DNA from 2 places in the Streptomyces sp. NBC_01635 genome. Region 1 is predicted to be linked to the other one. Evidence: predicted binding sites of a transcription regulator. Region 1 holds the regulator's gene; the other holds the start of a gene.
The links. The regulator HspR, encoded in region 1, represses chaperone genes until heat shock. The targets are predictions, from matches to a motif close to TTGAGNNNNNNNNNCTCAA.
Positions count from the first base shown of each region.

Region 2: dnaK (molecular chaperone DnaK) is a predicted target of HspR. The motif match lies at 3,101-3,119, and genes of this name have one in related genera.

Region 1 covers NZ_CP109277.1:4,807,924-4,818,776, reverse strand. The annotation lists gene OHB56_RS22455 (LuxR C-terminal-related transcriptional regulator) at 1-238, opposite strand, end outside; gene OHB56_RS22450 (substrate-binding domain-containing protein) at 569-1,675, opposite strand; gene OHB56_RS22445 (heat shock protein transcriptional repressor HspR) at 2,120-2,572, opposite strand; gene dnaJ (molecular chaperone DnaJ) at 2,578-3,771, opposite strand; gene grpE (nucleotide exchange factor GrpE) at 3,847-4,518, opposite strand; gene dnaK (molecular chaperone DnaK) at 4,515-6,356, opposite strand; gene OHB56_RS22425 (heterodisulfide reductase-related iron-sulfur binding cluster) at 6,984-9,266, shown strand; gene OHB56_RS22420 (FG-GAP-like repeat-containing protein) at 9,683-10,853, shown strand, end outside.
Region 2 covers NZ_CP109277.1:7,635,164-7,646,016, forward strand. The annotation lists gene OHB56_RS35490 (DUF2201 family putative metallopeptidase) at 1-1,657, shown strand, start outside; gene OHB56_RS35495 (OsmC family peroxiredoxin) at 1,758-2,186, shown strand; gene OHB56_RS35500 (glycerophosphodiester phosphodiesterase family protein) at 2,341-3,069, shown strand; gene dnaK (molecular chaperone DnaK) at 3,178-5,076, shown strand; gene OHB56_RS35510 (helix-turn-helix transcriptional regulator) at 5,070-5,933, opposite strand; gene OHB56_RS35515 (hypothetical protein) at 6,324-6,749, shown strand; gene OHB56_RS35520 (helix-turn-helix domain-containing protein) at 6,731-7,573, opposite strand; gene OHB56_RS35525 (4a-hydroxytetrahydrobiopterin dehydratase) at 7,755-8,069, shown strand; gene OHB56_RS35530 (class I SAM-dependent methyltransferase) at 8,075-8,878, shown strand; gene OHB56_RS35535 (rhamnogalacturonan lyase) at 8,964-10,853, shown strand, end outside.

The DNA of each region.
Region 1 (10,853 bases):
CCTCGTCGTACATCCCGCGCAACAGCCGGGTCATGACCTCCTGCGGGGCGGTCGGCACCAGCCATTCCATGTCGTCGGGGTCCGGGTGCAGCAGGGCCAGATCCAGCAGACAGGGCACCGGTTCCCCGTCCCGGCGCGGCACCCGCCCGCGCCGTACGGCCCGGGAGTACACGCGATCCCCGAGGTCGCACAGTCGGTCAGCACCATGTGGATGCTCGTCCGTCCCGCGCCCGGCCATTGCCCGCCCACCCCCGGTTCAGCCACTTTCCGATGCGCAACTATGCGCGGACCCACCCGGCTCCGCAACACGGCTCCCGTCGGCACGGTCGCCGGAAACCGCCGGTATGACCTTCTATGCCCCTGCCTCGACTCGTCACATTGCAACAAACCGGCGGTGGTCGGCCCCACATGAGCGGCGGGAGAACGGCGGGGTGCGGGGCGAGGACGCGGGACGTGCGCGGGCGGGAACGACACTGCCGGGGAGGGCGGCGGTCCGCACTCCCCGGCAGGGCGGTCGACAAGGCGGTCGACGTGGTCCGGCGGCCGAAGACCCGCCGCCGGACAGGCCTTACTTCAGTCCGGCCTTGTCGCACGCCTCCTTGTAGGGGGCCGTGCAGATGTCCGACAGCTTGTAGATTCCGTCCGCGACGACCGTGTCCGCGATGTTCTCCTTGGTCAGGGCGACCACGGGCACCAGCTTCGCCGGAATGTCCTTGTCGGTGGGGCTGTCGACGCGGTCGCCGGTCAGCGCGTCGAACTGGATGGCCTTGCCCTGGATCCGTGCCACCGCGATCTCCGCGGCGGTCTCGGCCTCGGTCGGGTAGGACTTGTAGACGCTCATGAACTGGTCGCCCAGGATGATCCGCTGCACGCCGTCGAGTTCGGCGTCCTGGCCGGTGATCGGGGGCATCTCGGTCACCCCGGCGGCCTTCAGCGCCTTGATGACGCCGCCCGCCATGCCGTCGTTGGCGGAGTAGACCGCCGCGATGTTGCCCGCGCCGATCTCGGCGATCGCCTCGGCCATGTTGGCCTCGGCGTTCTCCGGCTTCCAGTCCTTGGTGTCGTAGGTCTTGGCGATGGTCACCGCGTCCTGGAGCTCGGACAGCGCCCCCGCCTTGAACTGCTTGGCGTTCGGGTCGGTCGGCGAGCCGTTCATCATGACGATCTTGCTGGTGACCTCGCCGTCGCCGCCGAGCGCCTCCAGCAGGGTACGGCCCTGGACCTCGCCGACCAGCTCGTTGTCGAAGGAGATGTACGCGTCGATCGGGCCCTCGGCCAGCCGGTCGTAGGCGATGACGGGGATGCCCTCGTCCTTGGCCTTCTCCACGTCCTCGGCGATGGCGTGCGCGTCGACCGCGTCCAGCACGATGACGTCGACCTTGTCCTTGATCATCTGCTGCATCTGGCTCGACTGCTTGCCCGCGTCCGCATCGGCGTTGGCGTAGTCGACCTTGCCCTTGTCGCTGGTGAGCTCCTCCACCTTCTTCTTGAAGATGGGGTAGTCGAACTGCTCGTACCGGGTGTTGGCCGTCTCCGGCAGCAGGAGCCCGATGGTGACATCGTTCCCCTTGGTGGGGCTCGCTCCGTCGCTGCTCCCCGTCGCGTTGAGTGCACCGCAACCGGCGAGCATGACGGACATCGAGGTGACGGCGACTGATATGGCGATACGACGCATGCGAGGGCTCACTTCAGTACGTTTTTGGACGTGGGCAGAACATTGCGGCCCATGTGACTGAAAAGCCAACGCTCCAGCGACCAGTGGCGTCAAGACCAACTACTTAACGAGATGAACACAGCACCGTGCGCTGAAGTCGTGTGGGCTCGGCGAAAGAATCGCACATATCTCCTACACGCGCATACACGTGCTGCTCACAGCCGTGCGCGGGGCGTACACGGGGGCACTCGGGACTCCGGTTGACGCACCGTCAACAGCCCGCGCACAGACGGGGCCCGGAGGTTCGGACGAACCTCCGGGCCTCGCCCAGTACCTCACTTTTGCGCCAAACGGAACTTCTCCGTCAGGCCGCAGCCTTCCCACGGGGACACTTCCGTCACCGCACCGCCGCCCCGGACCGACGCTTTCACGCCGGCCGACGACGACCGGACCGGGTGCCGGCCGTCAGTCGGTCTGCTGCTGGCGCTTGGGCCGCCACACCACCAGCGCGCTGGTCTGCTGGACCTCCTGGTACGGCACCAGGTCCCGGCGGTACGATGCGTGCACCGCCGCCTCGCGCTGCCGCATGGTCGCGGCCACGCCGTCCAGGGCGCCCTCCAGCTCCGCCACCCGGGCCTGCAGCGCGGCGACCTGGTTCTCCAGTTCGATGATGCGCTTGATGCCCGCCAGGTTGATGCCCTCGGTCTGCGACAGCTGCTGCACCTGACGGAGCAGCTCGATGTCACGGGCCGAGTAGCGGCGGCCCCGGCCCGCGGTGCGGTCCGGGGAGACCAGCCCCAGACGGTCGTACTGACGCAGCGTCTGCGGATGCAGCCCGGAGAGCTGGGCCGCCACCGAAATGACATAGACCGGAGTGTCCTGCGTCAGTTCGTACGGATTGCGTCGACGACCGTCCATCGCCCTCAAGCTCCCTTCGCGGCCTGGAACAACTCCGCCCGCGGATCGTCGTCCGCGGTCGCCTCGCGATACGCCTCCAGTGCGTCACGAGCCTTCCCCGGCAGGTCCTTGGGAACACTCACCTCGACGGTGACCAGCAGATCACCGCGCGAGCCGTCCTTGCGGACCGCTCCCTTGCCGCGGGCCCGCATGGTCCGCCCGTTGGGTGTCCCCGGGGGCAGCTTCAGCGTGACCGGCGGACCGCCGAGCGTCGGAACGCGGATCTCCCCGCCGAGCGCCGCCTCCGGGTAGGTGACCGGGACGGTGACGGTGAGATTGTCGTCCTTGCGGCCGAACACCGGGTGGCTGCCGACGTGCACGACCACGTAGAGGTCGCCCGCCGGGCCGCCGCGCTCGCCCGGAGCGCCCTTGCCCCGCAGCCGGATCCGCTGACCGTCGCTGACCCCCGCGGGGATGCGCACCTGCATCGTCCGCGAGGACTTGGCCCGGCCGCTGCCCTTGCAGATGTCGCAGGGGTTCTCCGCGGTCAGACCGCGGCCCTTGCAGTCGGGGCACGGGTCGGTGAGCGAGAAGCCGCCGCCACTGCCCCGGGCGACCTGCCCGGTGCCGACGCAGGTCGGGCACACGCGCGGTGTGCCGTTCTTGTCGCCGGTTCCCGAACAGGCCTTGCAGGCCTGCTGGGAGGACATCCGCAGCGGGACCGTCGCCCCCTCGATCGCCTCGGTGAAGCTCAGGGTGACCTCGGACTCGATGTCCTGGCCGCGCCGGGGCTGGGTACGCGTGGTGCCCGTGCCACCGCGGTTGAACAGCCCGCCGAAGACGTCGCCGATCCCGCCGCCGAAGCCGCCGGCACCGGCCTGGCCGCCCTGACCACCGCCCTGGCCGCCCCCGAAGAGGTCACCCAGGTCGAAGTTGAACGACCCGGCTCCGCCCGCGCCCGGCCCCGCGCGGAAACCACCGCTGCCGAAGAGCGAGCGGGCCTCGTCGTACTCCTTGCGCTTCTTGGGGTCACCGAGGATGTCGTTCGCCTCGGAGATCTCCTTGAACCGCTCCTCCGCCTTGACGTTGCCCTTGTTGGCGTCCGGGTGGTACTCGCGGGCGAGCTTCCGGTACGCCTTCTTGATCTCGGCCTCGGTGGCGTCCTGAGGGACGCCGAGGACCTTGTAGTAGTCCTTCTCGATGAAGTCCTTGGTACTCATCCCCGACGTCCCTCCTCTCCTGACCTGCTCGTCCTGCCCGCCTCCGCCGGCGTGCCGCGGACGCCGGCGAAGGCGTCAGCCCTCCTGAGGGCCACCTGTCTCCTTGTCGTCCGCCGCCGCCTCGGTGCTCTCCTCGGCCGGCTTGCCCGGTTGGGCGCCCGGCTGCGGTTCCGCCACGGCCACCCGCGCGGGGCGGATGATGCGCTCGCCGATGCGGTATCCCGGCTGCAGTATCGCCACGCACGTCGTCTCGGTGACGTCCGGGGCGTAGGAGTGCATCAGGGCCTCGTGGATCGTCGGGTCGAAGGGCTCGCCCTCCTTGCCGAACAGCTGCAGGCCCATCTTCGCCACGGTCGACTCCAGCGACTCGGCGACGGACTTGAACCCGCCGACCAGCTCACCGTGCTCCCGCGCGCGGCCGATGTCGTCGAGCACGGGCAGGAGCTCGGTCATGAGGTTCACCGCGGCGACCTCCTTGACCGCGATCCGGTCGCGCTCGACCCGGCGGCGGTAGTTCTGGTACTCGGCCTGGAGCCGCTGAAGGTCCGCGGTGCGCTCGGTGAGCGCCGTACGCACCTGGTCCAGCTGCGCCACCAGCCCGGCGTCGGGACCCGAGTCCCCGGCCGGGGCCGCCGCCTCCTCCGCAGAGGGGGTGGCGGCCTTCGGCTCGGCCTCGTCGGCCGGAACGCCTGAGGGGACGTCGGGCTGCTGCGACTGCTCGTCGAAGCCCGGGGTCTCCTCGGTCACGCCGCACCGTCCTTACGTTCGTCGTCCACGATCTCGGCGTCGACCACATCGTCGTCCGCCTTGGCCCCACCGGCGCCGGCCCCGCCGCCCGCGGCCTGGGAGGCCTGCGCGTCGGCGTACATGGCCTGGCCCAGCTTCTGGGAGACGGCCGCGACCTTCTCCGTGGCGGTGCGGATCTCGGCGGAGTCGTCGCCCTTGAGCTTCTCCTTCAGCTCGGCGACGGCGGCCTCGACCTCGGTCTTGATCTCGCCGGGAACCTTGTCCTCGTTGTCCGCGAGGAACTTCTCGGTCTGGTAGACGAGCTGCTCGCCCTGGTTGCGGGACTCGGCGGCCTCGCGGCGCTGGTGGTCCTCCTCCGCGTACCGCTCGGCCTCCTCACGCATGCGGTCGACCTCGTCCTTCGGGAGCGAGGAGCCGCCGGTGACGGTCATCTTCTGCTCCTTGCCGGTGCCGAGGTCCTTCGCCGTGACGTGCATGATGCCGTTGGCGTCGATGTCGAAGGAGACCTCGATCTGCGGGACGCCGCGCGGCGCCGGCGGCAGACCGGTCAGCTCGAACATGCCGAGCTTCTTGTTGTACGCCGCGATCTCGCGCTCGCCCTGGTAGACCTGGATCTGCACCGACGGCTGGTTGTCCTCGGCCGTGGTGAAGATCTCGGAGCGCTTGGTCGGGATCGTGGTGTTGCGCTCGATCAGCTTGGTCATGATGCCGCCCTTGGTCTCGATGCCGAGGGACAGCGGGGTGACGTCGAGCAGCAGGACGTCCTTGACCTCGCCCTTGAGGACACCGGCCTGGAGCGCGGCACCGATCGAGACGACCTCGTCCGGGTTGACGCCCTTGTTGGCCTCCTTGCCGCCGGTCATCTCCTTGACGAGCTCGGCGACGGCGGGCATACGGGTGGAGCCACCGACGAGAACGACGTGGTCGATCTCGGACAGCGCGATGCCGGCGTCCTTGACGACGTTGTTGAACGGCGTCTTGCAGCGCTCCAGCAGGTCCGCGGTCAGCTGCTGGAACTGGGCGCGGGTCAGCTTCTCGTCGAGGTGCAGGGGGCCCTCGGCGGAGGCCGTGATGTAGGGGAGGTTGATCGTGGTCTCGGTGGACGCGGACAGCTCGATCTTGGCCTTCTCGGCGGCCTCACGGAGGCGCTGGAGCGCCATCTTGTCCTTGCCCAGGTCCACGCCGTGCCCGGCCTGGAACTGCTTGACCAGGTAGTCGACGACGCGCTGGTCCCAGTCGTCACCACCGAGGTTGTTGTCACCGTTGGTGGCCTTCACCTCGACGACGCCGTCGCCGATCTCCAGCAGCGAGACGTCGAACGTACCGCCACCGAGGTCGAAGACCAGGATGACCTGCTCGTCCTTGTCGAGGCCGTACGCCAGGGCGGCGGCCGTCGGCTCGTTGACGATGCGCAGCACGTTCAGGCCCGCGATCTCGCCGGCCTCCTTGGTCGCCTGGCGCTCCGCGTCGTTGAAGTACGCCGGGACGGTGATGACCGCGTCGGTCACCTTCTCGCCCAGGTACGCCTCGGCGTCCCGCTTCAGCTTCTGGAGCACGAAGGCGCTCATCTGCTGCGGGTTGAAGTCCTTGCCGTCCAGGTTGATCTTCCAGTCGGTGCCCATGTGGCGCTTGACCGACCGGATGGTCCTGTCGACGTTGGTCACGGCCTGCCGCTTGGCCACCTCGCCGACCAGCACCTCGCCGTTCTTCGCGAAGGCGACGACGGAAGGCGTGGTCCTGGCGCCCTCGGCGTTGGTGATGACGGTGGGCTCGCCGCCCTCCAGAACGCTGACGACGGAGTTAGTCGTGCCCAGGTCGATGCCGACCGCACGTGCCATTTCGATTCCTCCAGCTGACTTGAGTGGAACAGGCTCAAGCATGCCTGACGCCCGGCGCCGGGTCAACAGAGCTGAGTCGGTCGGACTCAACTCTTATCCGCTCCTTACGCGCAACCAGGCGCTGACCTGCGGTTCCGCTCGAGGGCGAGGCGGAAGTCACCCGCCAGGAGCGGGGCGCCGGCGGCATCGACGGCGCTGTCGCGGCGACGTCGCAGCCCCCTCAGCGGTCACGCCGGCAGCGACGTCGGCGACGACGCGGCCGGGGCGGCGACGGCGCGCGGCAGCAGTCGAGAACCCCGCGCGAGAGCGGCGAGCAGCCCCGCGCAGGAACGCGGATAAACCCGCGGACCACCCGGGACGGCGGTATCAGGACAGCGGCACCCGGATACAAGTGTGCGTCACGGATATAAGTTAGTGGCGTATGCCCCGCTTTGGCGGTCGTCCCGCGGCCGCGGCCGGGGCGCCTCCCAAGGCAAGCCTCAGCGATTCAGATCACCCCGCACCCGACTACAGTGCGGCTGGGGTTAGGGGTAGTCTCAAACGGACTGCATAAGTTACCGCTTAGTAATGTCGGGAATTCCGTGGCAGGAGCCCCCGACCAAACCCTCGCAGGCCCGAGGAGCCCCCATGCAACTCGCCGCGATCATCGTGTCGCTGGTCCTGGCCGTGGTCGGCGCTGCCCTGCTCGCGCGCGCGATCGGCCAGTTCGTCCGGTACTTCAAGCTGGGCCAGCCGGTCCCGGCCGGTACCCGGACCGACAATCCCTACCAGCGCAGCGTGACCCTGGTGAAGGAGTTCCTCGGTCACACGCGCATGAACCGGTGGGGTGTCGTCGGCATCGCCCACTGGTTCGTGGCCGTCGGCTTCCTGACGCTGCCGCCGACCCTCGCCCAGGCGTTCGGCCAGCTCTTCCGGGCCGACTGGGTGCTGCCGGTCATCGGCGGCTTCCTGCCGTTCGAGATGTACATCGAGTTCATCGGCGTGATGACCGTGCTCGGCATCGCCGTGCTCATCGTCATCCGTCTGCTGAGCCTGCCGTCGCGTCCGGGCCGCAAATCCCGCTTCGCCGGTTCCAAATCGGGTCAGGCGTACTTCGTCGAGTACGTCATCCTCACCATCGGCCTCGCCATCTACGTGCTGCGCGGCCTCGAGGGCGCGCTGCACCACGTGGACGGCTACGAGGCGGCGTACTTCGCCTCGTACCCGCTGGTGCTGGCCTTCGACGGCCTGTCCGTCGAGACGCTGCAGAACCTGGTCTACCTGGTCGCCACGATCAAGATCGGGACCTCGTTCGTGTGGATGATCGTGGTCTCGCTCAACACCAACATGGGTGTGGCCTGGCACCGCTTCCTCGCCTTCCCGAACATCTGGTTCAAGCGCGAGGCCGACGGCGACGTCGCCCTCGGCGCCCTGCAGCCGATGACGTCGGGCGGCAAGCCGATCGACTTCACCGACCCCGGCGACGACGACGTCTTCGGCGTCTCCCAGGTCGAGCAGTTCTCCTGGAAGGGCCTGCTGGACTTCTCCACCTGCACCGAGTGCGGGCGCTGCCAGTCGCAGTGCCCCGCCTGGAACACCGGCAAGCCGCTCTCCCCCAAGCTGCTGATCATGTCGCTGCGCGACCACGCGCACGCCAAGGCCCCGTACCTGCTGGCCGGCGGCGGCAAGACCATGGAGGGCGAGGAGAAGGCCTCGGCCGAGGCCCTGAAGGACGTGCCCGCCGCCGCGCTGGCCGAGGCCGAGCGGCCGCTGATCGGCACCCTCGAAGAGAACGGCGTCATCGACCCCGACGTCCTGTGGTCCTGCACCGCCTGCGGCGCCTGCGTCGAGCAGTGCCCGGTCGACATCGAGCACATCGACCACATCGTCGACATGCGCCGCTACCAGGTGATGATCGAGAGCTCCTTCCCGTCCGAGGCGGGCACGATGCTCAAGAACCTGGAGAAGAAGGGCAACCCCTGGGGCCTGGCCAAGAAGCAGCGCCTTCAGTGGCTCAAGGAGGTCGACTTCGAGATCCCGGTCGTCGGCCAGGACATCGAGGACCTGTCCGAGGTCGAGTACCTGTACTGGGTCGGCTGCGCCGGCGCCCTGGAGGACCGCGCCAAGAAGACCACCAAGGCCTTCGCCGAGCTGCTGCACATCGCGGGCGTCAAGTTCGCGATCATGGGCGGCGACGAGAAGTGCACCGGTGACTCCGCCCGCCGCCTCGGCAACGAGCCCCTGTTCCAGGAGCTCGGCATGGAGAACGTCATGTCGCTGAACATGGCCTTCGGCGAGGAGACGGACGACGAGGGCAACGTCACCGAGGAGTCGAAGAAGCCCAGGTCGGCGAAGAAGATCGTCGCCACCTGCCCGCACTGCCTCAACACCATCGGCAACGAGTACCCGCAGCTCGGCGGCGACTACGAGGTCATCCACCACACCCAGCTGCTCCAGCACCTCATCGACGAGGGCAAGCTGATCCCGGTCACCCCGGTCGAGGGCCTCATCACCTACCACGACCCGTGCTACCTGGGCCGGCACAACAAGATCTACACGCCTCCGCGCGAGATCATCGCCAACGTCCCGGGCCTGCGCAACGAGGAGATGCACCGCCACAAGGAGCGCGGCTTCTGCTGCGGCGCCGGCGGCGCGCGGATGTGGATGGAGGAGCGGATCGGCAAGCGCATCAACGACGAACGCGTCGACGAGGCCCTCGCCCTGAACCCCGACATCGTCTCCACCGCCTGCCCGTTCTGCCTGGTCATGCTGACCGACTCGGTCAACGGCAAGAAGAACGACGGCAAGGCGAAGGAGTCCATCCAGGTCGTCGACGTCGCCCAGCTCCTGCTGAAGTCGGTCAAGACGCCGCTCGACCCCGCCGGTGAGGCGGAGAGCGAGAACACCCCGGAGCCCGAGCCGGTGAAGTAACCGGTCCGGCCCCTCCTCCAGCGCCCCGTCCCGGCTCCGGCCGGCGGCGGGGCGCTGTCGTGCGCCGAGGGCCCCGGGGCCCTCGTGGGGGAGCGGCCGAAGAACGGCCGGTGCGGGGAACCGGCGGTGGCCGTGCGGTGGCCGCCTGCCCCCGCACCCGCTCCCCGTCCGCGCCCGCCTGTCCCACGCCCGAGCCCGCGCCCGTCTCACACCCTTGTGCGCACTCATCGCGCACCCGCCCCCACTTTTGCCATGTCCACGTACAACCTTCCCCGCCCCTCGCCGGTCTCCTTGGCGGTGATCACCGGGTGATCACCCGGTGAACTCGTGGCCCCTCCGGGACGCACACGGGCGACCCACCGCACCGGCACGGGACGCCGCAGCCGGCGGCCGCCCCGCACAGGGCAGGAGACCCCATGCGCAAGAAGCTCAGCATCACCCTGGCGACCGCCACCGCGGCCGCGCTCACCGGCGGCCTGCTCGTCGCCGCGGCCGGACCCGCGGCCGCCGCCCCGGGCCTGGACAGCGACTTCAACGGTGACGGCTACCGGGACGTCGCCGTCACCGCCCCCCTCGCCTCCGTCAACGGCAAGTCCAAGGCCGGCGCCGTCACCATCCTGTACGGCTCCCCGGCCGGCGCGGGCGCGAAGCGGATCCAGACCCTCAGCCAGAACAGCGCCGGCGTCCCGGGCACCGCCGAGAAGGGCGACCAGTTCGGCGCCCACACCGCCCCCGGCGACTACAACGGCGACGGCTACGCCGACCTGGCCGTGGGCGCCCCGGGCGAGGACGCCGGCTCGGACACCGACGGCGGCACCGTGGTCATCCTGTGGGGCGGCTCCGGCGGCCTGTCCGGCGGCACCACGGTCTCCGACCCCTCCCGCTCCACCCACGACTGGTTCGGCCAGGTGGTCGCGGCCGGCGACTACAACGGCGACGGCCGGGACGACCTCGCGATCGCCTCCGACATCAACAAGGTCGACATCTACCGCGGCGGCTTCACCAAGTCGGGCTCCACCGGCGGCCGCTACAGCGTCACGGCCCCCATCCTCAAGGTGAAGGGCCTGGACATCTTCAACCTCACCCCGGGCGACATCGACGCCGACGGCCGGACCGACCTGGTCGTGGACGGCTACGAGGGCGACAGCGACGGCGAGTACTCGTACAACGCCAACTACTGGCTGCCCGGCTCCTCCTCCGGGGTGACGAAGTCGGGCGCGCGGAAGCTGCCCGCCGGGGTCATCTCCGACATCGGCGACGTGAACGGCGACGGCCACGGCGACATCGTCATCGGCAACAGCTGGGACGCCGGTTCGGTCAGCGCGGGCGTCGCCAAGGGCGGGGCCGTCGAGATCGTCTACGGGACGGCGGGCGGCCCCGGAGGCGCCGCCGAGACCATCAGCCAGAACACCGCGGGCGTGCCCGGCAGCAACGAGAAGGGCGACGGCTTCGGCCACGAGGTCTCCCTCGGCGACATCAACGGCGACGGCCACGACGACCTCGTCGTCGGCGCGCCGGGCGAGGACCTGAACGGGGTCAAGGACTCCGGCATGGTCTCCGTCATCTACGGCTGGAGCGGCGGCCTGC
Region 2 (10,853 bases), 2.8 Mb from region 1:
GCACGCCCACCCGGACCGCCTCGCCGACCCCGGCGAGTGGGCCCGGGCCCTCGCGCACGCCGTCCTCCACCTCGGCTTCGGCCACGTCCCCGCCGCCAAGGGCCCACGGGAACAGCCCGACCGCCACGACCTCGCCGCACGCTGCGTCGTCGTCGAGCGCTTCCTGCTCGGGCACACCATCGGCACGGCCCCCGAGGACCTGCCGGCCTCCTACCCCGACGGCGACGAGGAACAGCTCGCCGCCCGGTGGCGCAGGGACGGCCTGCCCGCCGCCTACGAACGCTGCGGCACCGCCGGCGGCGAGCCGGACCTGCTCCTCGTGCCCTGGGACGGCTGGTGGGGACAGCCGCCGGACCGGCAGCTCGCCTTCGCCACCGCCCTGACCCGCGCCGTGTCCACCGCGATGGACCTGGCGGGCGGACGCAGCCCCGGCCCGGACGGCGAACCGGCCGTGCTGCGCCCCTGGGCCAGGGCGCTGAGCTGGTTCGTCTCCTCCTACCCCCTGCTCGGTGGCATCGCGGCCGGCATCACCCTCGTCGCCGACGCCGAACTCGCCCGCGCCCACGACATCTCCGTCGCCGCCGTCGACGCCGAGGCCGGCGAGATCTACGTCAACCCGCTGCGGCGGCTGGAGGACGAGGAATGGCGCTTCGTTCTGGCCCACGAGATGCTCCACGCCGCCCTGCGCCACGGCGACCGCCGCGGCGGACGCGACCCGTACCTGTTCAACGTCGCCTGCGACTACGTCGTCAACGGGTGGCTGGGGGAGATGGGCATCGGCACCATGCCCGAGGGCCTGCTCCACGACCCCCGGCTCGCCGGGCTGTCCGCCGAGGAGGTCTACGACCGCATCGTCGACGACCAGCGGCGCATGCGGCGCCTGGCCACCCTGCGCGGCAAGGGCCTCGGCGACATCCTCGACGGCAGCCTCGGACCGCTCGACCTGTCCTGCCACGGCGTCGACCTGGACGAGTTCTACCGCCGAGGCCTCGCCCAGGGCCTGGACCTGCACCAGCGCCAGGACCGCGGCCTCCTGCCCGGCGGACTGGTCGAGGAGATCCGCGCGCTCAGCCATCCACCGCTGCCCTGGGACGCGCGGCTCGCCCGCTGGTTCGACGAGTACGTGCCCCGCCCCGAACCCGTACGGACCTACGCCCGTCCCGCGCGCCGCCAGGCGTCCACCCCCGGCATCCCGCGTGCCGGCAGGTACTTCCCGCCCGAGGATGTCTCCCGCTGCACCTTCGGCGTCGTCCTGGACACCTCCGGCTCGATGAGCCGGGTCCTGCTCGGCAAGGCGCTCGGCGCCATCGCCTCCTACGCCGAGGCCCGCGACGTACCGGCGGCCCGCGTGGTGTTCTGCGACGCGGCGCCGCACGACGCCGGCTATCTGCCCGTCACCGAGATCGCCATGGGGGCACCGCCCAGGCCGTTCGGGCTCTGGGGGAGGGTTCGGGTCCGGGGGCGCGGCGGCACGGTGCTCCAGCCCGGCATCGACCTGCTCCAGCGCGCGGACGACTTCCCGAGGACCGCACCGGTCCTCGTCATCACCGACGGCTGGTGCGACGTGCTGCGGGTACGGAGGGAACACGCCTACCTGATCCCGCGCGGCGCGCGGCTGCCGTTCACTTCGAAGGGACCCGTCTTCCACGTCAGTTGACACGGAGTGTGATCAGATGGGGGGATGGGAACCCAGTGACACGGGAACCCGGACCGAGCACGGACCGGACACCGCGTCCGGACATTTGGAAGGAACAGTCATGGCAGCCACACGCTCCGCGCACACCGTTTGGGAAGGCAATCTCATCAAGGGCAGCGGGGTCGTCACGTTCGACTCCTCCGGCAGCATCGGCGAGCAGCCGGTCACCTGGGCGTCGCGTGCGGAGGAGGCGAACGGCAAAACCAGCCCCGAGGAGCTGATCGCCGCCGCGCACTCCAGCTGCTACTCGATGGCCTTCTCCAACATCCTCGACAAGGCCGGCAACCCGCCGACCCGCCTGGTGACCTCCGCCGACGTCACCTTCGTGCCCGGCCAGGGCATCACCGGCATCCACCTCACGGTCGAGGGCACCGTCCCCGGCCTGGACGAGGCGGCCTTCCTCGCCGCCGCCGAGGACGCCAAGGTCAACTGCCCGGTCAGCCAGGCGCTGAAGGGCACCGAGATCACCCTGACGGCGAAGCTCTCCTGACCCCGCTCGCCGCACCCGCAGGACAACCGCAGGCCGCTCCGCAGGGGCGGCCTGTGACGCGTCCGCACCCGCCTCCGGAACACCGGGCCCGGAGGTCCCGGCCTCCGGGCCCCCGAACACCTTCCAGGGCCCCGAACGCAGGGAGACGACCCGTATGACGTCACGGCCCGCCGTGTCCGCGCACCGGGGAGGCTCCGAACGCACCGCGCCCGCGACCCGTGAGGCCTACGAGGACGCCCTGCGGTCCGGCGCGGAGTACGTCGAGTTCGACGTGCGGCGCACGGCCGACGGAGTCTTCGTCGTCCACCACGACGCCCGCGCGGGACGCACCGGTCCGCCGCTGGCCGCACTCACCCACGCCGGGCTCTGCGAGCACGCCGGGTACGCCGTCCCCGTCGTGGACGACGTCATGGAGCTGATCGCCGGAAAACTCGTCGGGCATCTGGACCTGAAGGAGACCGGTCACGAGCGGGAGCTGATCGGCCGCGCGATCGCCCTGCTCGGCCGGGACGGCTTCGTCGCCACCAGCCTGGAGGACCGTTCCGTCGCCGCGATCACCGAGGCCTTCCCCGGCGTACGCACCGCGCTCTCCCTCGGCCGCAACGGCACCGGGATCCCGCGGACCCGGCTGGCGCGCACCCGGCTGAGTGAACTGCTGCCCATGCGGCGGGTTCGCGCCTGCGGCGCCCGCGGGATCGCGGCGCACCAGCGCCTCGCGCGGGGCGGGGTGCTCCGCGAGGCGGCCCGCAACGGACTGTTCACCATGGTGTGGACGGTCAACGACGACGCCCCGATGCGCGCCTTCCTCGCCGACCGGCGCGTGGACGTACTGATCACCGACCGCCCCCGGCGCGCCGTGCAACTGCGTGCAGCGAGCGCTTGAGGGGTGATTGACAAACTACCCAGGCAAACTATTGACAACGGCGCACTCAAGTTTTGTGCTGGAAATCCAGAAGGCCGGAGAGGTGTGCCCTGACGGAAGGGGACAGCGATGGGACGTGCGGTCGGAATCGACCTGGGAACCACGAACTCGGTGGTGGCCGTGCTGGAGGGTGGTGAGTCCACGGTCGTCACCAACGCGGAGGGCGCCAGGACCACGCCTTCCGTCGTGGCCTTCGCGAAGAACGGCGAGGTGCTGGTCGGCGAGGTGGCCAAGCGGCAGGCGGTGACGAACATCGACCGCACCGCCCGCTCGGTCAAGCGCCACATGGGCGACGGGCAGTGGCACTTCCCGGAGCAGGGCTCCGTGGACGGCACCCGCTACCGGGCGCAGGAGCTGTCCGCCCGGGTGCTGCAGAAGCTGAAGCGGGACGCCGAGGCCTACCTCGGCGAGGACGTCACCGACGCCGTGATCACCGTACCGGCGTACTTCGACGACGCCCAGCGGCAGGCCACCAAGGAGGCCGGGGAGATCGCCGGACTGAAGGTCCTGCGGATCATCAACGAGCCCACGGCGGCGGCCCTCGCCTACGGCCTGGACAAGGAGAGCGAGCAGACCGTCCTCGTCTTCGACCTGGGCGGCGGAACCTTCGACGTGTCGCTCCTGGAGATGGGCGAGGGGGTCATCGAGGTGAAGGCCACCAACGGTGACACCCATCTCGGCGGCGACGACTGGGACCAGCGCCTCCTCGACCATTTCGCCCAGCGCTTCAAGAGCCAGTACGGCATCGACCTGACGCGGGACAAGATGGCCGTGCAACGGCTGCGGGAGGCCGCCGAGAAGGCGAAGATCGAGCTGTCCTCCTCCTCCGAGACCACCGTCAACCTGCCCTACATCACGGCCTCCGCCGACGGCCCGCTGCACCTGGACGAGAAGCTCACCCGGGCCCAGTTCCAGGAACTCACCGCCGACCTGCTGGAGCGCTGCAAGACGCCCTTCCACCAGGCCGTGAAGGACGCCGGGGTGAAACTCTCCGCGATCGACCACGTCATCCTCGTCGGTGGTTCCACCCGCATGCCCGCCGTCACCGACCTGGTCCGCGAGCTCACCGGCAAGGACCCGCACAAGGGCGTCAACCCGGACGAGGTCGTCGCCGTCGGAGCGGCCCTCCAGGCGGGCGTCATCCGCGGCGACGTGAAGGACGTGCTGCTCCTCGACGTCACCCCGCTGTCCCTCGGCATCGAGACCAAGGGCGGCATCATGACCAAGCTGATCGAACGCAACACGACCATCCCCACCCGGCGCTCGGAGACCTTCACCACCGCCGTCGACAACCAGCCCTCGGTCGGTATCCAGGTCTACCAGGGCGAACGCGAGATCGCGGCGTACAACAAGAAGCTCGGCGTCTTCGACCTGACCGGTCTGCCCCCGGCCCCGCGCGGCGTCCCGCAGATCGAGGTGGCCTTCGACATCGACGCCAACGGCATCATGCACGTCTCCGCCAAGGACCTCGCCACCGGCAGGGAGCAGAAGATGACCGTCACCGGCGGCTCGGCGCTGCCCAAGGACGACATCGACCGCATGATGCGCGAGGCCGAGCAGTACGCCGACGAGGACCGCAAGCGCAGGGATGCCGCCGAGACCCGTAACCAGGCCGAGCAACTCGTCTACCAGACCGAGAAGTTCATCCGGGACAACGAGGACCGGATCCCCGCCGGCACCAGGTCAGAGGTGGAGGCCGCCGTCGCCGACCTGAAGCCCCTGCTGGAGCAGTCCGCCGACACCGCCGCCCTGCGCGCCGGCGTCGAGAAACTCGCCGCCGTCAGCCAGCGGATGGGCCAGGCGATGTACGCCCAGGCCGGTCAGGAGTCCACCGGCGACACCGGGCAGCACACCTCACCGCAGGAGGAGGAAGGTGTCGTCGACGCGGAGATCGTCGACGACGAAAGCGACGGAAACGACGGCCGTGCCGGGAGCCGCGGGCAGGACGGGCGCGGCGGCGCTCAGTAGCCGTCCCGGAACTCCCGCAGCATCTTCTGCGTGTGCTCGGAGGAGGCGGCCCGCGCCGTCATGTGGTCCAGCACCTCCAGGTGCACCGAGACCTCCTTGCGGGAGTCCAGGTACAGGGCGCCGGTCAGGTACTCGGTGAACACCATGTCGGGCAGTTCCGGCTCGGCGAACCGGAACAGCGAGAAGGGCGCGTACGTCCCCGGGTGCGGGCCGTCGGCGAACTCGGCCACCTGGAGTGTGATCCGGTCCCGCTCGGACCACTCCAGCAACTTGTCGAACTGCTCGCGCATCACCCGGCCGTCCCGGGCCACCGGGCGCCGCAGGACCGTCTCCTCCACGATCACCCACAGGTGGGGCGGGTCCCGGCGCTCCAGGAGCCGCTGCCGCTCCAGCCGCAGCGACACATGTCGCTCGACGGCCTCCGGCCCCTGGCTCCCGATCGTCCCGGCCTCCAGGACGGCACGCGCGTAGCCCTCCGTCTGCAGCAGCCCCGGCACGAAGTGCGGCTCGTAGGACCGGATGACCCGGGCAGCGCCCTCGAGGCTCACGTACAGGCTGAACCACTCGGGCAGCACGTCGTGGAACCGCTGCCACCAGCCCGGACGGTTCGCGTCCTCCGCGAGCCCGATGAAGGTGGCCGCCTCGCCCTGGGACACCCCGTACGCCGTCAGCAGGATCTGGATGTACGGGATCTTCAGCGCGACCTCGGCCGTCTCCATCCGCCGGACGGTAGCGGGAGCCACCCGCAGGACCCGGGCGGCCTCCTCCCGGGTGAGACCCGCCGTCTCCCTCAGTTCCTGCAGCCGCCTGCCGAGCACCACTTGGCCCACCGTGGGTGCGGCCCGCCGTTCACTCACGCCACGTCTCCCCAACGCCCCCACAACACACGATCAGTCTGCCATGCCCGCCCGACCTTCTCACGAGTGACGGCCGGGCGCTCCTGTTCCCGGGCGCCCGGGGCATGACGTCCCGGGTAATCGACCGCGACCCGCTGCGGGCGGGATCGTGGACGCACCGGGTTCCGGGCCGGCGCACTCCGGTCCGGGACCCGGTCCGGATCCGTCCCGTGATCCGGCTGCGCGCAAGGTGTGCGATATCCGGCATCCTGCAGGGCGTACGCGGCCACCGCGACCCAGCCCGCAGTGGTGACCCGGGGCCCGCCACCGACCCGGTGAGACCTCGGCTCCGACCTCGACCTCGGCCCCGACCCCGACCCCGACCCCGATCCTGACGGAGGGTGATTCGTCATGTCCGCGACCCAGCCCGCCTCGCTTGCCCGGACCTCCGGCCCGCAGTCCGTGCTGCGCCGGCTCCTGGTCCTCGACGCCGCCGTGACCGGCGTCAACGCGCTCGCCTACCTCTCCCTCTCCGGCCCGCTCGGCCGCTTCCTCGGCGTCGGCCCGGGTCTGCTGGCCTGGCTCGGCGCCTTCCTCGCGGTGTACGCGGCCGCCGTGGGTCTGCTGGCCTCGCGCAGACATCCGCCGGCGTTCGGGGTCCGGGCCGTCGTCGAGGTCAACCTGGCCTGGGCGGTGATGAGCTGCGCCGCCCTCGTGCTGTGGCTCGAGCCGAGCACGGCGGGCGCGGTGTGGGCGGTCCTCCAGGCGCTCGTCGTGGCCGGCTTCGCCCTGCTCCAGCACAGGTCCCTGAAGTTGTCTCAACTCAACCAGGACTGAAGGTACTTGGCTGTCGCTGGATCGGCCGGCAGGAGCGTCTCCACGGCCAGTTCGGCGACGGTCACGTCCATCGGTGTGTTGAAGGTGGAGATCGACGACACGAACGACAGGATCCGGCCCTCGTGCTCGATCCTCATCGGCAGCGCGAAGTACGCCACGGAGGCGGACTGTTCCGATCCGCCCGTATCCCCCGCTCCCTCGCCCGGCCCGGCCTCCGGCACCGGGAACGCCGCGACCTCCTCGTACAGCGCGCGCAGCGGTGCGGAGCGGCGGAGCGCGATCTGCCGCTCCATCTGCTCCAGCAGGTGGCCGCGCCACTCCCGCAGATTCCGGATCCGGGGCGCGAGGCCCTGCGGGTGCAGCGTGAGCCGCACCGCGTTCAGCGGCGGCACCAGCAGCGACTCCGGCACGCCGCCGAACAGCATCATGACCCCGCGGTTGGCGGCCACGACGTCGTACATCGCGTCCACGACCAGTGCCGGATACGGCTCGTATCCGGCGATCAGCCGCTCGATGCCCTCGCGCAGCGCGTCCAGCGCCGGATCGTCCAGCGGGGTCTCGGGGAACCGGGGCGCGTAACCGGCCGCCAGCAGCAGCGCGTTGCGCTCCCGCACCGGGACGTCCAGGTGCTCGGCCAGCCGCAGCACCATCTGCTCGCTGGGCCGGGAGCGGCCGGTCTCGATGAAGCTGATGTGCCGGGCGGACGAGTCCGCGCGCAGCGCGAGCTCCAGCTGACTGACCCGCCGCTGCTCCCGCCAGGCCCGCAGCAGCGGACCCACGCCTCCGGCAGTGGCGGGAGCGGTACCGGGCGGGAGAGTGCTCATGCCAGGACGGTAGCCGAGAGGGCGCCGCGAGCGGGAGCCCGCACCTCCCTGGCCTCCTTCCGCCTGCCTGCTCCCTCCTGCCCCCTTCTGGCTTCTTGCGCAGGGCCCGGCGGCACGTCCTGTGGCACGCTGGGCGGAGGAGAACCCCGACCGCCAGGGGGACAGAGGAGGAGCGCAGCCCATGCCCGCCGAACCCGCCGAACCGCTGTCGCCGCAGGAGATCGAGGACCGGCTGGCCGGCCTGCCGGGCTGGTCGCTCGACGACGGCCGGCTCACCCGTTCCTACCGGCTCGGTTCCCACTTCGCGGCGACCGCGATGGTCGTGCACGTCGCCCAGGTGCAGGAGGAACTCGACCACCACTCCGACCTCACCCTCGGCTACAACACGGTCTCCGTCGCCGTCCACACGCACAGCGCGGGAGGCGCCGTCACCGCGAAGGACGTCGAACTGGCCCATAAAATAGAGGACTTGGCACCCGGTCACGGTGCACACTGAGGTGTGTGCTCGACTACGACGAGGAAGCGGGGCGGTACGACGCCTCACGCGGCGGTGAGCCCCGGGCCGCGGCCGCCGCGCAGGCGGTGCTGGACCTGATCCCCCTGTGGGCGCGCGACCTGCTGGACATCGCCTGTGGCACCGGCATCGTGACCCGGCGTTTCGCCTCGGCCCGCGCGGACCTGCGGGTGACCGGCGTCGACCTCGCCGCGTCGATGACCCGGATCGCGGCGGCCCGTCTGCCCGGCGCCGTGGTGCGCGCCGACAGCCGGAAACTACCGTTCGGCCACGCCCGGTTCGACGCCGTCGTCAGCGTGTGGCTGCTGCACCTCCAGTCCGGCCCCGAGGACGTGCGGGCCCTCGTCGAAGAGTGCGCCAGGGTCCTGCGACCCGGCGGGGTCTACGTCACCACCGTCGACAAGGCCGCCTCGCACAACGTGGGCAGCGACATCGACGCCGTCCTCTCCGCCCGCCCGCGCAGCCCGGCGCGCGACCTCGCCGCCGACGTGGCGGCCTGCGCCGCCGACCACGGCCTGGTTCCGGCCGGACAGGCCGTGTTCCGGGGCCACGGCCAGGGCCGCAGCCCCCGCCGCACCGTCGCCGACCTGCGCCGCGGCTGGTTCGTCACGGTGCCCCCCGGCTCCCCCCTCGCCGACGCCTTCGCCGCCCGCCTCGCCGCCCTCCCCGGCCAGGACAGCCCCCGCCCCGACCCGGTCTTCCACCTCCGCGCCTTCCGGAAGCCACCGGCACCCGGGAAGGGGGGAAAGACGGCAACCACAGACGGCTCGGCGTGTCCCGGACTCGGGTGAACTCCGTTACGGAGTACGGCAACCAGGCCGTGACCGGTGGCGACTGAGGGGCGGAATCCCCTCGTCCTCCCTGGAGGTTCGTCCCGTGAAGCACCCGTACAGGCACTCGTACAGGCACACGCAGAGACACCCGCACAGGCCACGCGGACTCCGGTTCGCCCTGCCCGCGGTCCTCACCGCCGTGGCCCTCGCCGGGGCAGGGCTCACCGGGCTCGGCGCGGGCACCGCCGAAGCCGCCACGGCGCGTCAGGTCGAGGCACTCGACCGGGGCGTGGTCAGCGTGTACAACGGCAGCGGCAACCTGGTCAGCTGGCGCTGGCTCGGCACCGACCCGGACAACGTCTCCTTCAACGTCTACCGGGCCGGTACGAAGGTCAACTCCACCCCCGTCACCGGCTCCACCACGTTCTTCCACTCCGGCGCCCCGTCCCAGGCCGACTACACCGTCCGCGCCGTCGTGAACGGCGTCGAGCAGGGCGACTCCGTGCACGCCGTCCAGTTCCGCGCCGGCTACAAGGACGTGCCGATCTCCCCGCCGGCCGGCGGCACCACCCCGGACGGCGTCTCCTACACCTACGAGGCCAACGACGCCTCCGTCGGCGACCTCGACGGCGACGGCGCCCTCGAGTTCGTCCTCAAATGGCAGCCCACCAACGCCAAGGACAACTCCCAGTCCGGCTACACCGGCAACACGATCGTCGACGGCATCCGGCTCGACGGAACCCGGCTGTGGCGCATCGACCTGGGCCGCAACATCCGCTCCGGCGCCCACTACACCCAGTTCCAGGTGTACGACTACGACGGCGACGGCAGGGCCGAGGTCGCCATGAAGACCGCCGACGGCACCCGGGACGGCACCGGCGCCGTCATCGGCAGCTCCTCCGCCGACCACCGCAACTCCAGCGGCTACATCCTGTCCGGCCCCGAGTACCTGACCATGTTCAACGGGCAGACGGGCAGGGCCATGGGCACCGTCGACTACGTCCCGGCCCGCGGCACCGTCTCCTCCTGGGGCGACTCCTACGGCAACCGCGTCGACCGCTTCCTCGCCGGCACCGCCTACCTCGACGGCGCCCGGCCCTCCCTGATCATGGCCCGCGGCTACTACACCCGTTCCGTCGTCGCCGCCTGGGACTGGCGAGGCGGCGCCTTCACCCGGCGCTGGACCTTCGACACCAACTCCTCCACCAACAGCGGCAAGGGCTACGACGGCCAGGGCTCCCACAGCCTGTCCGTCGGCGACGTCGACAACGACGGCAAGGACGAGATCGTCTACGGAGCGATGGCCGTCGACGACAACGGAAACGGCCTGTGGACCACGAAGACCGGCCACGGCGACGCCCAGCACCTCGGCGACCTCGACGCGTCGACCGCCGGCCTGGAGTACTACAAGGTCTCCGAGTCGACCTCCCAGCCAGCGGCCCTCTACATCAACCCGGCCAACGGATCGGTCCGCTGGAAGCTCTCCGCCTGCTGCGACAACGGGCGCGGAGTCGCCGGCGACATCTGGTCGGGCAACTCCGGCCCCGAGATGTGGTCCTCCTCCGACGGCAGCATCCGCGACGAGGGCGGCGGCACCAAGGGCCGCAAACCGTCCTCCGCCAACTTCCTGTCCTGGTGGGACGGCGACCCGGTGCGCGAACTCCTGGACGGCACCCGCATCGACAAGTACGGCACCTCCTCCGACACCCGCCTGCTGACCGGATCCGGAGTCGCCTCCAACAACGGCACCAAGGCCACACCCGTGCTGTCCGGCGACATCCTCGGCGACTGGCGCGAAGAGGTCGTCTGGCGCACCGGCGACAACACCGCGCTGCGCGTCTACTCCACCCCGCACGACACCAACATCAAGATCACGACACTGCTCCACGACACCCTGTACCGCACCTCGCTGGCCTGGCAGAACACCGCCTACAACCAGCCGCCGCACACCGGCTTCTTCCTCGGCGACGGCATGCCGACCCCGCCGCGTCCG